DNA from 2 places in the Marinobacter sp. MMG032 genome. Region 2 is predicted to be linked to the other one. Evidence: predicted binding sites of a transcription regulator. Region 2 holds the regulator's gene; the other holds the start of a gene.
The links. The regulator LexA, encoded in region 2, represses DNA repair genes until DNA is damaged. The targets are predictions, from matches to a motif close to CTGTNTNNNNANACAG.

Region 1 (5,256 bases), 860 kb from region 2:
CGCGGCTCAGTGATGGGTTGCCTGCCCCTTCGAAAACATTTCCCGGGCATGAGCGATCGTGTGTTCGGTCATGTCAACGCCTCCCAGCATTCTCGCCACTTCACTGATTCTGCCCTGATCGTCCAGTGTCTCGATTTTCGAGAAGGTTGCATCCTGCTCGGTAAACTTGCTGACAAACAGGTGCTGATGGCACTGGGCTGCTACCTGCGGCAGGTGGGTAACGCACAATACCTGGCCATTGCTGCCAAGCGTCCGGAGCAGTCGGCCAACCACTTCGGCTGTGCCACCGCCAATGCCTACGTCCACCTCATCAAAGACCAGCGTCGGCGTGGTTGAGGTCTGGGCTACCACCACCTGGATGGCAAGGCTGATCCGCGACAGTTCACCGCCGGAAGCCACTTTGGCCAGTGGCCGCGCCGGTTGCCCCGGGTTGGCGCTAACCAGGAATTCAATCTCTTCCAGGCCGTGGGGCATCGGTTCTTCGCTGTTGCTGCGATTCAGGTGGGTAATGAACTGCATGTTGGGCATGCTCAGCTGGGCAAGTTCGGCTGCGACCCGCTGATCGAGTTCGGCTGCTGCTTTGGCGCGGGCTTCTGACAGCTTGCCGGCCAGATCGTCGAAACGTGCTCGTTGGCTTTCCAGTTCTGCTTCCAGCTGTTCCAGGCTGCCTTCGCCGCCGTCCAATTCCGCCAACTCGGCGCTCAGGCGCTGGTGCAATTCCGGTAATTCCTCCGGTGTGATCCGGTGTTTGCGGGCCATCTGGTAAATAGCGCTAAGCCGCTCTTCCACTTCAGCCAGGCGAGCCGGATCGGCCTCATAATCTTCGACAAAATGACGCAGGTTGTCGCCGGCTTCGCTGATCTGAATCTGGGCTTCGTTCAACATCTGGATGGTGTCGGCCAGCGCGGGCACGTCCACGGGAAGCTGTTCCAGTTGTTGCAGTGCCTGGCGAACCAGGTCGGCTGCGCTGGTCTCATCTTCGGTGCACAGCAGCGCAGCCTGGTGGCTGCTGTGCAGAACCGCGTCGGCCTGGCTCAGTTGCGCCTGCTCTTGTTCCAGTTGTTCTTGTTCGCCGTCTTCCAGAGCCAGGCGGTCCAGCTCTTCCACCTGGTAACGCAGCAGTTGCAGCTTGGCCTCCGCTTCGTCGGCGTTCTGCCGACGCTCGGTCAGCCGTTGGCGGATCTGGTTCCAGGTTTTCCAGGCCTCGCGGGTGTCGGCGGCCAGGGCTTCAACGCCGGCAAACTCGTCCACCAGTTTGCGGTGGGTGTCCTTGCGTAACAGCGACTGATGTTGATGCTGGCTGTGAATGTCCATCAACAGCCCGCCAAGTTCCTTCAAATGGTTCAGTGGGCAGGGCTGGCCATTGATGTAGGCCCGGGAGCGGCCATCCTTGCTGATCACCCGGCGCAGGATGCAGTCGTTGTCGTCATCCAGTTCGTGCTGGGCGAGCCAGTCTCCCGCTTCGGGAATGCCGGACACGTCGAAGGTGGCGGTAATATCAGCGCGCTTGGCGCCATGGCGGACTGCTCCGGCATCTGCGCGCCCGCCCATGGCCAGGCCCAGGGCGTCCAGTACGATAGATTTGCCAGCGCCGGTCTCGCCGGTGAGCGCCGTCATGCCCTTGTTGAACTGGAGTTCCACCCGTTCGGCGATGGCGTAATTGGAAACCGTAAGTTGAGTCAGCATGCAGATAACCTCCGCGTTTTTCCTGAGACCGGCAAAACACTGTGAATGTATACAGTTGCTGTGAATATATACAGGGTTTTTGTTGTTTGCAAATCGGCGGATGGGATTTTCTTCAGGAATGCAGGCATTGGTGGTTGAAACCTGAAGAGCGGGCCCCATATCCGTTCGCAACGACATTTTCCGGCTCGCTGCGGCCGGAGCCCATGTTTAACCGGCCACTGATAGTGGGCCGCATTCGAACAAGCAGGAGTAGCCATGAGCACTGACGAGAACCGGAACGAGCACGAGGAACTGAACGAAGCCCTCGAGGCTGCCAAAGAGGAAGCCCAATCTGCCGAAGGCGAGGCTGGAGAAAACGGCGAAGTCTCCGAAGTGGAAGCGCTCAAGGCTCAGGTTCAGGAGTTTCAGGAGCAGATGCTGCGCTCCCAGGCGGAGATGCAGAACGTTCGGCGTCGCGCCGAAATTGATGTGGAGAAAGCTCACAAGTTTGCCCTTGAAAAGTTCGTCAAGGAGTTGCTGCCGGTTGCGGACAGTCTTGAGAAGGCGGTCGAGAGCACTGAAGGGCACGAGGAATCGGGCGAGTTGGTTGCGTCCATCCGTGAAGGTGTGGAAATGACACTGAATCTGTTCATGTCCAGTCTGAAGAAGTTCAACGTTGAGCAGCTTAACCCTGTGGGCGAACCGTTCGATCCCCAGCAGCACGAAGCCATGTCCATGGTGCCCGCGCCTGATGCAGAGCCAAACAGTGTGGTTGCCGTGGTTCAGAAAGGCTATCTGCTGAATGGTCGGGTTGTGCGGCCGGCCATGGTGATGGTCGCCAAGGCGGAAGACGCACCAAAAATTGATGAGCAGGCTTGAAAAGCCGATTAAAGCGCCAATATAGCCAGTAAATAGCGAAAGCGGAGGCTAATCCCCTCCGGGAAAGCATTCAGAAGAATTGGAGTGACTCAATGAGCAAAATTATCGGTATCGATCTGGGAACGACCAACTCCTGTGTTGCCATCATGGATGGCGATAAGGTGAAGGTAATTGAAAACGCCGAGGGTGATCGCACCACCCCGTCCATCATTGCCTACACCGATGATGGTGAAACCCTGGTTGGCCAGTCAGCCAAGCGTCAGGCGGTAACCAACCCGAACAATACCCTGTACGCCATCAAGCGTCTGATCGGTCGTCGTTTCGAAGACGATGTTGTTCAGAAAGACATCAAGATGGTGCCTTATAAAATTACCAAGGCGGACAACGGTGACGCCTGGGTAGAAGTGAAAGGCGAAAAGATGGCGCCGCCGCAGGTGTCTGCAGAAGTTCTCAAGAAAATGAAGAAGACTGCAGAAGACTACCTGGGTGAGAAAGTGACCGAAGCGGTTATCACCGTTCCGGCCTACTTCAACGATAGCCAGCGTCAGGCCACCAAGGATGCAGGCAAGATCGCCGGTCTGGAAGTAAAGCGGATCATCAACGAGCCGACCGCGGCTGCCCTGGCCTATGGCCTGGACAAAAAGAGCGGTGACCGCACCGTGGCTGTATACGACCTGGGCGGTGGTACTTTCGACCTGTCCATCATCGAAATTGCCGACGTGGACGGTGAGCACCAGTTCGAGGTTCTGGCCACCAACGGTGATACCTTCCTCGGTGGTGAAGACTTCGACCTGAAAATCATCGAGTACCTGGCAGACCAGTTCAAGAAAGACAGCGGCATCGACCTGCGTGGCGACTCCCTGGCGATGCAGCGTCTGAAAGAAGCTGGCGAGAAAGCGAAAATCGAGCTTTCCAGCAGCCAGCAGACCGACGTGAACCTGCCGTACATCACGGCCGATGCGTCCGGGCCCAAGCACATGAACGTGAAGTTGACCCGTGCCAAGCTGGAATCCTTGGTGGAAGACCTGGTCCAGCGCAGCCTTGAGCCCTGTAAGGTGGCTCTGGAAGACGCAGGCATGAAGGCCGGTGAAATCGACGAGGTTATCCTGGTCGGCGGTCAGACCCGTATGCCGCTGGTTCAGGAGAAGGTTAAAGAGTTCTTCGGCAAAGAAGCCCGTAAGGACGTTAACCCGGACGAAGCCGTGGCCATGGGTGCTGCGATCCAGGCAGCCGTTCTGTCTGGCGACGTGAAAGACGTGCTGCTGCTGGACGTAACCCCGCTGACCCTGGGTATCGAAACCATGGGTGGCGTGGCCACTCCGCTGATCGAGAAGAACACCACGATTCCGACCAAGAAGTCGCAGACCTTCTCCACAGCGGACGACAACCAGACTGCCGTGACCATTCACGTGGTTCAGGGTGAGCGCAAGCAGGCGAACCAGAACAAATCTCTGGGCCGTTTCGACCTGGCAGACATTCCGCCGGCACCGCGTGGCGTACCGCAGATCGAAGTTACCTTCGACATCGACGCCAACGGTATTCTGAACGTGTCCGCCAAGGACAAGGCTACTGGCAAGGAACAGTCCATCGTGATCAAGGCCTCTTCCGGTCTGAACGATGACGAAATCGAAAAGATGGTTCGCGATGCCGAAGCCAACGCCGAGGAAGATCGCAAGTTCGAAGAGCTTGTTCAGGTGCGCAACCAGGGTGATGCAATGGTTCACGCCGTTCGCAAGACCCTGAAAGATGCCGGTGACAAGGTCAGCGACAGCGAGAAAGAGTCTATCGAGGCTTCCATCAAAGAGCTGGAGGAAGCTCTGGAAGGTTCCGACAAGGAAGACATCGAAGCCAAGACTCAGAAGCTGACTGAAGTCTCTTCCGAGCTGGCCCAGAAGATGTATGCAGATCAGGCTGATCAGGCGCAGCAGGCCGGTGGGCAGGAGCAGGCCCAGGGCCAGCAGTCTGACGACGCCGTCGACGCTGAGTTCGAAGAAGTCAAAGACGACGACAAGCGGTAAATCTGACGTACATCAGGCAGTTGGAAAACGCGGGGAGCTCCCCGCGTTTTCCGCGTTTAAAAACAGGGTTTTAAAAGCATGGCCAAACGCGATTATTACGAGATTCTCGGGATTTCCCGGGACGCGGACGAGAAGGAAATCAAGCGAGCCTACCGAAAGCTCGCCATGAAGTACCACCCCGACCGTAACCCGGACGACACCGAAGCCGAGAACAAGTTCAAAGAGGCCAGCGAAGCCTACGAAGTACTGGCAGAGCCGTCCAAGCGGGCTGCCTATGACCAGTTCGGCCATGCCGGCGTGGACGGCCAGGCCGGCGGTGGCGGATTCGGAGGCGGCGGTGCCAGCTTCTCGGATATTTTCGGCGATGTGTTCGGTGATATCTTCGGTGGTGGCGGTGGTCGTGGCCGCAACACCCGTGGCGCCGACCTGCGCTACACCCTGGAGTTGGATCTGGAGGAAGCTGTAAAAGGCAAGACGGTCCAGATCAAGATTCCGGGGCATCGTGAATGTGAAGTGTGCGACGGTAGCGGTGCCGAGAAAGGCTCCCAGCCGGAAACCTGCGGTACCTGTAAGGGGATGGGCCAGGTGCGCATGCAACAGGGTTTCTTCACCGTGCAGCAGGCATGTCCGACCTGTCGAGGCTCGGGCCAGATCATCAAGAACCCGTGCAAAGCCTGTCATGGCCAGGGTCGGG
Region 2 (5,256 bases):
TCCCGATATGCCGCAGACTGAAGCTTTGTCCTACGTGATTCTTGGCAGGCCCCCCCAAAGCCAGGGCGACGAAGGCCAGATGAGCCGGGCTGCGCTTTCGCTGGGGCTGACCCAGGCCAGCAAGGTAACCGGGCAGATTGGTGAGGAGTTCGGTATCCGCCAACTGACACTTGAGGCAGAGGGCTCGGGCGATCAGACGTCGGTGGTGGCCAGCGGCTACCTGACGGATGAGCTGAGTGTTCGCTATGGTGTCGGCATTTTCGAGCCGATCACGACCGTTGCATTGCGCTACGACTTGGGCAGATACTTCTACCTGGAGGCGGCCAGTGGTCTGGCGGCCTCCCTGGATATTTTCTACACGCGGGATTTCTGAACTCAGTCGAGTTCGAAGGTCGCGCTCACGGAAGCGCGGATTTCCCGCTCCCCCACGCTTGCGACTGTATCCGACATGGATTTGGCCTCGGCCATCATCATCGGAACCGGGCGGTGCCCGCCATTGATGTTGATGGTGACAACATCGCCGCAGGTCTGGTCGAGCTGATTGGCCACGAATTGGCACCGGGCCTTCGCGTCTGCGATTGCCCTGGCAAGTGCTTCCTGCTCCATCCCGGTCTCATCCGAGTGGAAGAACTGGTGTGGGCCCAGATGGTAATCCAGGCCCAGAGACTGGGCTTGCTGGAGGAGGGGGTTGAGCAGGTTAAGGTCGCTTATGCTGAAGCTGATGGTTTGTGAAGCCACGGCCTGTTTACGAGGCTCCTCATCCCGCTCGGGTGCAGGCAAGGTTCGGGTGTACAGGTTCACGGTGGCGTCGGAATAGTCGTTGAGTTGGTCACGGTATTTGCCAATCCCTTCCCGCCATTGCTCCATCAGCGCAGCTACACGTTCAGTAGCCTTCTGCGGCAATTCGTGCTCGGCACTGGCAGTAAACTGAAGCCTGGCGCTGTCCGGCTCGTATCGGACACTGCCTTCACCGGTGAGCGTCACCTCGCCCGCCATGGCCAGGGTTGGCACTGTGAGGGCCAGGGCAATAAGGAAACGGGATTTCAGGTTAAAACGGAGCTTGGGGTTCCTTCCGTTCATGACATTGCCTCCTTTGGCAACCGTTGATGGATCAGGCTTCGCCGGAATCCGGTTCCAGGCGCGCCAGTTTGAATCGGCGGGCGGCCTCCACGAACTGGCCAAAAATGCGCCGGTGCCCACCGTGGTAAAGCAGATATTCAGGATGCCACTGGATGCCCGTCAGCCACTGACCTTGCGTGCTTTCAATGGCCTGTACAAAAAGATCATTATCCACGGCGGTTACACGCAGATTTTGGCCCAGGCGTTTGATCGCCTGGCTGTGAATGCGGTTGGCGCCGATCACAGGCGAGCGCATGGCTTGTTCAAGCCGGCTTTGCGTTACCAGTCGCACCGTTTGCAGGGGCAACAGCAGAGGCCGATGCCGGGTGTTGACCCTCAGCGGGGTCACGTTCTGGCACAACGATCCGCCATGAAAAACGTTAATGAACTGCGCGCCGCGGCAAATCCCCAGCACGGGAATGCCAATGGCCTCGGCCTGCTCCAGCAGCGACTGATCGGTCGCATCCCGTTTGCGATCATAGTTTGCGGTAACCTGGGGTTCCTGGCCATATCGCTCAGGATGGACATGGGTGCCGCCGGAGAGCACCAGACCATCAAGCATGGCTACGGCCACCCGAGACCCGGGACGAATGTAGTGGGTACGAGCGCCGTGAAGACGCAATCCAAGGCTGATCAGGCGATGGGCCAGGCTTTTGCGAGCAGGACCACTGATGCCAATGGTCAGGCCGGGAACCTCAAGTTCCTGTTCGGGAAACGGCTCAGACATACCCGTTCTTGGCCAACCAGTCGTCGGTGGTTTCCTGCCAGCTGTGGGTCAGGTTATGCAGGTTGAGCTTCCGTCGCTCCCGGAACAGCCGCCGCATGTCCGCCAGGTCGTCCGGGTTGTTGGCCAATTGCTCCAGTACCACCCAATCGTTCCACACGGTAGAAAAATGCCAATCCGGATTATCGATGTCGCAATCCGGCAGCCGGTAGTGCAGGGTTGGCCGGCTCTTGATCCGCGGATCGTGAACATGGCGCTCAAGACGCTCACTGTCCAGGTGAGCAAACAGAGGCAGCAGGTCAAGCGCCCGGTTCCTGGTTGGGTTGAACTCCAGGTAGTCCTCCATCAGCTCACCGAGGTTGGGCTGGTAGTCGTCTTCCATCAAAAGCTCGGTATAGCGCCCATGCCAGGGTTCGATATAGGTGGTGAATTTGCGGCTGACATCCAGTTGATGCCGGTCTTTGAGCCAGTCGTAAAGCGCCGCGAACGCCTGGAAGTATCGAACCATTGTTTCCGGGCTGAGATCGGGCAGTTCCGGGTTCAACTGGAGGCCGAAGGCAAAATAGATGGCATCCCGGCTGCCCAGAGCGCCTGCTTTCCTGAGGTCTTCAACGAGAGATTCGATAGTCTCCAGGCTGGAGAAAGGCAGGGGTGGGCTGATGATTTCCAGGGGCACAACCCGTTCTGCGGCAGCATCAATCACATCCATCGCCTGGCCGCCCAGTTCCCGGATCGACTGAGGCAGGCGTTCATCGGCCAGATCAAGGTCCTTGATCGGGTCGGAATCCAGTTCCACCGTGAATTCGCCGAGTGCGGTCTCCAGCTTGGTCACGTAGCGTGACTGGAGCACCGCCGTCCCTTCAAGAAGCCTTGCGGCCAGGGTGACCAGTTCATCGTAGCCCAGACCAGACAATTCGATCTCGACACCCACGCGGCGTTCCCGGCCTTCGTTTGTCTCTCGGATATCAGGCATCCTGCAACTACTGGCTTGCGTCATGCTACTTCCTGACTTGTGAGGGCTTGAACACTAACCATATCACACCGCTGCTGATCATCATGGTTAACCCAATGCAAGAAAATCACGGGCCTGACTTTACACTGGATAAAACACTGTATATAGTCAGTTTACTGTATAAAAAAACAGGGCGCCTGAACCAGGCTATCCGGAGCAGGCATTCCCGGACTGCGGATACTGGCACCGACCCCGATACAACGGAGTAGCTTGATGAAACTCACAGCAAGGCAGTCACAGGTACTGGATATCATACGCCGCTACGTCGATGAGACCGGCTATCCGCCAACTCGTGCTGAAATCGCAGCTGAACTGGGTTTTCGTTCGGCCAATGCTGCAGAGGAGCATCTTCGTGCGCTGGCTCGGAAGGGGGCCATTGAGATGGTGCCAGGGGCCAGCCGCGGTATCCGGCTGCCAGAGGCAGAGGAGGATCTTGGGCTGCCGGTGATCGGGCAGGTTGCCGCTGGTAGTCCGATCCTGGCCCAGGAGCACGTTGAGGATCACTGCACGCTCCAGCCCGAGTTCTTCTCGCCCTCGGCAGATTATCTACTGCGGGTCCGGGGCATGAGTATGAAAGATATCGGCATTCTTGATGGCGATTTGCTGGCAGTGCACAGCACCCAGGATGTTCACAACGGCCAGGTGGTCGTTGCCCGGGTCGGCGATGAGGTTACGGTAAAGCGTTTCCGCAAGGAAGGCTCGAAAGTCTACCTGATTGCCGAGAACGAAGAATTCGCACCCATTGAAGTAGACCTTACCGAGCAGGAATTGTTCATCGAAGGCCTGGGTGTGGGTGTTATCCGACGCTCTGATCTGCACTGATCAGTACGGATAACCTCAGATAGATTGGAAAACGGGTGAATTATGGAACAAATGAGCTTTAATCAGAATCTGGCTTACAATCCCAATGCTCTGTCCTGTTCAGTGCCGGCAACCGCCGCCCGCGAGCGACGTTCTGTCATTCGTGCCCGACGTTCTCCGGAATCCAACGAGACTAAGGTCTCTGGCAATGTGACGGAAATCATCTTGCCGGAAGGCCAGGTGGAAAACTTTCAGTTGCTGTTGCCCATGCTGACGCAGCTGAACCAGGAAAAGCGCTGGCTGGCCTGGATTGATCCGCCTCAGGCATTGGTCAGCAAGTGGCAGAAAATGCATGGGATCGTGGCTGGTGAGTTGCTAGTGCTTCGTTCAACGTCGGATTATTCCGCGCAGGAACTGGCCGAGCGAGCCCTCAGTGCAGGCACCTGCCATGCTGTGGTCATGTGGACCCGTAAACTGGGCCGCGCTGCCTTTGAGTCCCTGCAAAAAGCCTCTGCCGAAGGCAACAGCCATGGGGTCGTTCTCAGGCAGCGTTAATGACTCAGTGGAGAGTGTAGGAGGGCTGGGCGTCTGAAGCGTCCAGTTCGTCGTCTTCCCAGTCGATATCGTGGGCAACATTTCCGACCGCCTCGATACCTGCGGCGATCATTGCTTTAGCAACAGACATATCACGGTCTTCCATCATTTCCCGGGCTTCCTCCGAGAATGAGATCTTCACCAGTGGCGCACTGTCATCGTCAATGCGGCGCAGGGCGTAATCGCCGTTGGTCAGTTGCACAATTTCAAAAAACGATGGTGACATTCAGTAAACCTTCAAGTTAATCAGATCAGTGTAACCGGCAATTGGAGTGGTTCACCACTCGCTGTGCTGGTCTTCCAGATCGTCGGCAAAGTGTTTGACGGCATTCAGTGTTTTCAGCAAGGCCGCCGCGGAGCGATCCGGGCCGGTGTCGGCGGCTACCGCAATAATGTTCTCCGCGCTCACGGTTTTTTTGGTTGCTGGCGGTCGGCTCTGAGAGCGTTCCAGTTGTTCCAGATGGTTCCACCAGCTGCCTGAGCGCTGTTCCAGGTCTCTGAGCCGACTTATTTCATTCGGTTCCGGTCCGATCAGCGAGGCCAGTTCATCCAGAGTGGCAGGCTCTTCTGATTTTTTCTGGTACAACCTGGCAATCATCACCAGCAATAATTTCCGGGATCTGAGAAGTAACTCGATCGCCCCCTGGATCGCGGCTTCCCGGCGCAAAGCCTGTTCAGCTTCATTGGGGGGATGGCCTACGCCCTCGACTGTTGGTCGATCCAGTTGCCCCAGCAGAGTGCGGGCGAGAAAGAGTTTTTGCGAAACCTGCGAGTGCCATTGCGAGGCCATGGAATACCTTCAATCCCCCAGCGCGGGTGCAACCCCGGAAAATTAATGCGACAGCATACCATTTTTGGCGGCAAATTTCTTCAACTGTCTGCCAGGGGAGGTTTCACAATAAAATACAAACATTCACTTGAAACGACCGTTTGAATTTGGCAAAAAGGCGCCCGGCTGTGCGAGTTCTGATCGTTGCGGCTGCCCAACAGCATGAACTTCTGGAGG

Region 1: recN (DNA repair protein RecN) is a predicted target of LexA. The motif match lies at 1,745-1,760, and genes of this name have one in related genera.

Annotation. Positions count from the first base shown of each region.
Region 1 is NZ_CP157802.1:2,977,884-2,983,139, forward strand. It holds gene recN (DNA repair protein RecN) at 7-1,686, opposite strand; gene grpE (nucleotide exchange factor GrpE) at 1,942-2,544, shown strand; gene dnaK (molecular chaperone DnaK) at 2,637-4,562, shown strand; gene dnaJ (molecular chaperone DnaJ) at 4,641-5,256, shown strand, end outside.
Region 2 is NZ_CP157802.1:3,835,402-3,840,657, forward strand. It holds gene ABNF92_RS17605 (translocation/assembly module TamB domain-containing protein) at 1-373, shown strand, start outside; gene ABNF92_RS17610 (SIMPL domain-containing protein) at 376-1,080, opposite strand; gene ABNF92_RS17615 (type 1 glutamine amidotransferase) at 1,112-1,846, opposite strand; gene ABNF92_RS17620 (amidoligase family protein) at 1,839-2,840, opposite strand; gene lexA (transcriptional repressor LexA) at 3,066-3,677, shown strand; gene ABNF92_RS17630 (SulA-like leucine-rich domain-containing protein) at 3,720-4,211, shown strand; gene ABNF92_RS17635 (hypothetical protein) at 4,216-4,476, opposite strand; gene ABNF92_RS17640 (DUF6586 family protein) at 4,528-5,040, opposite strand.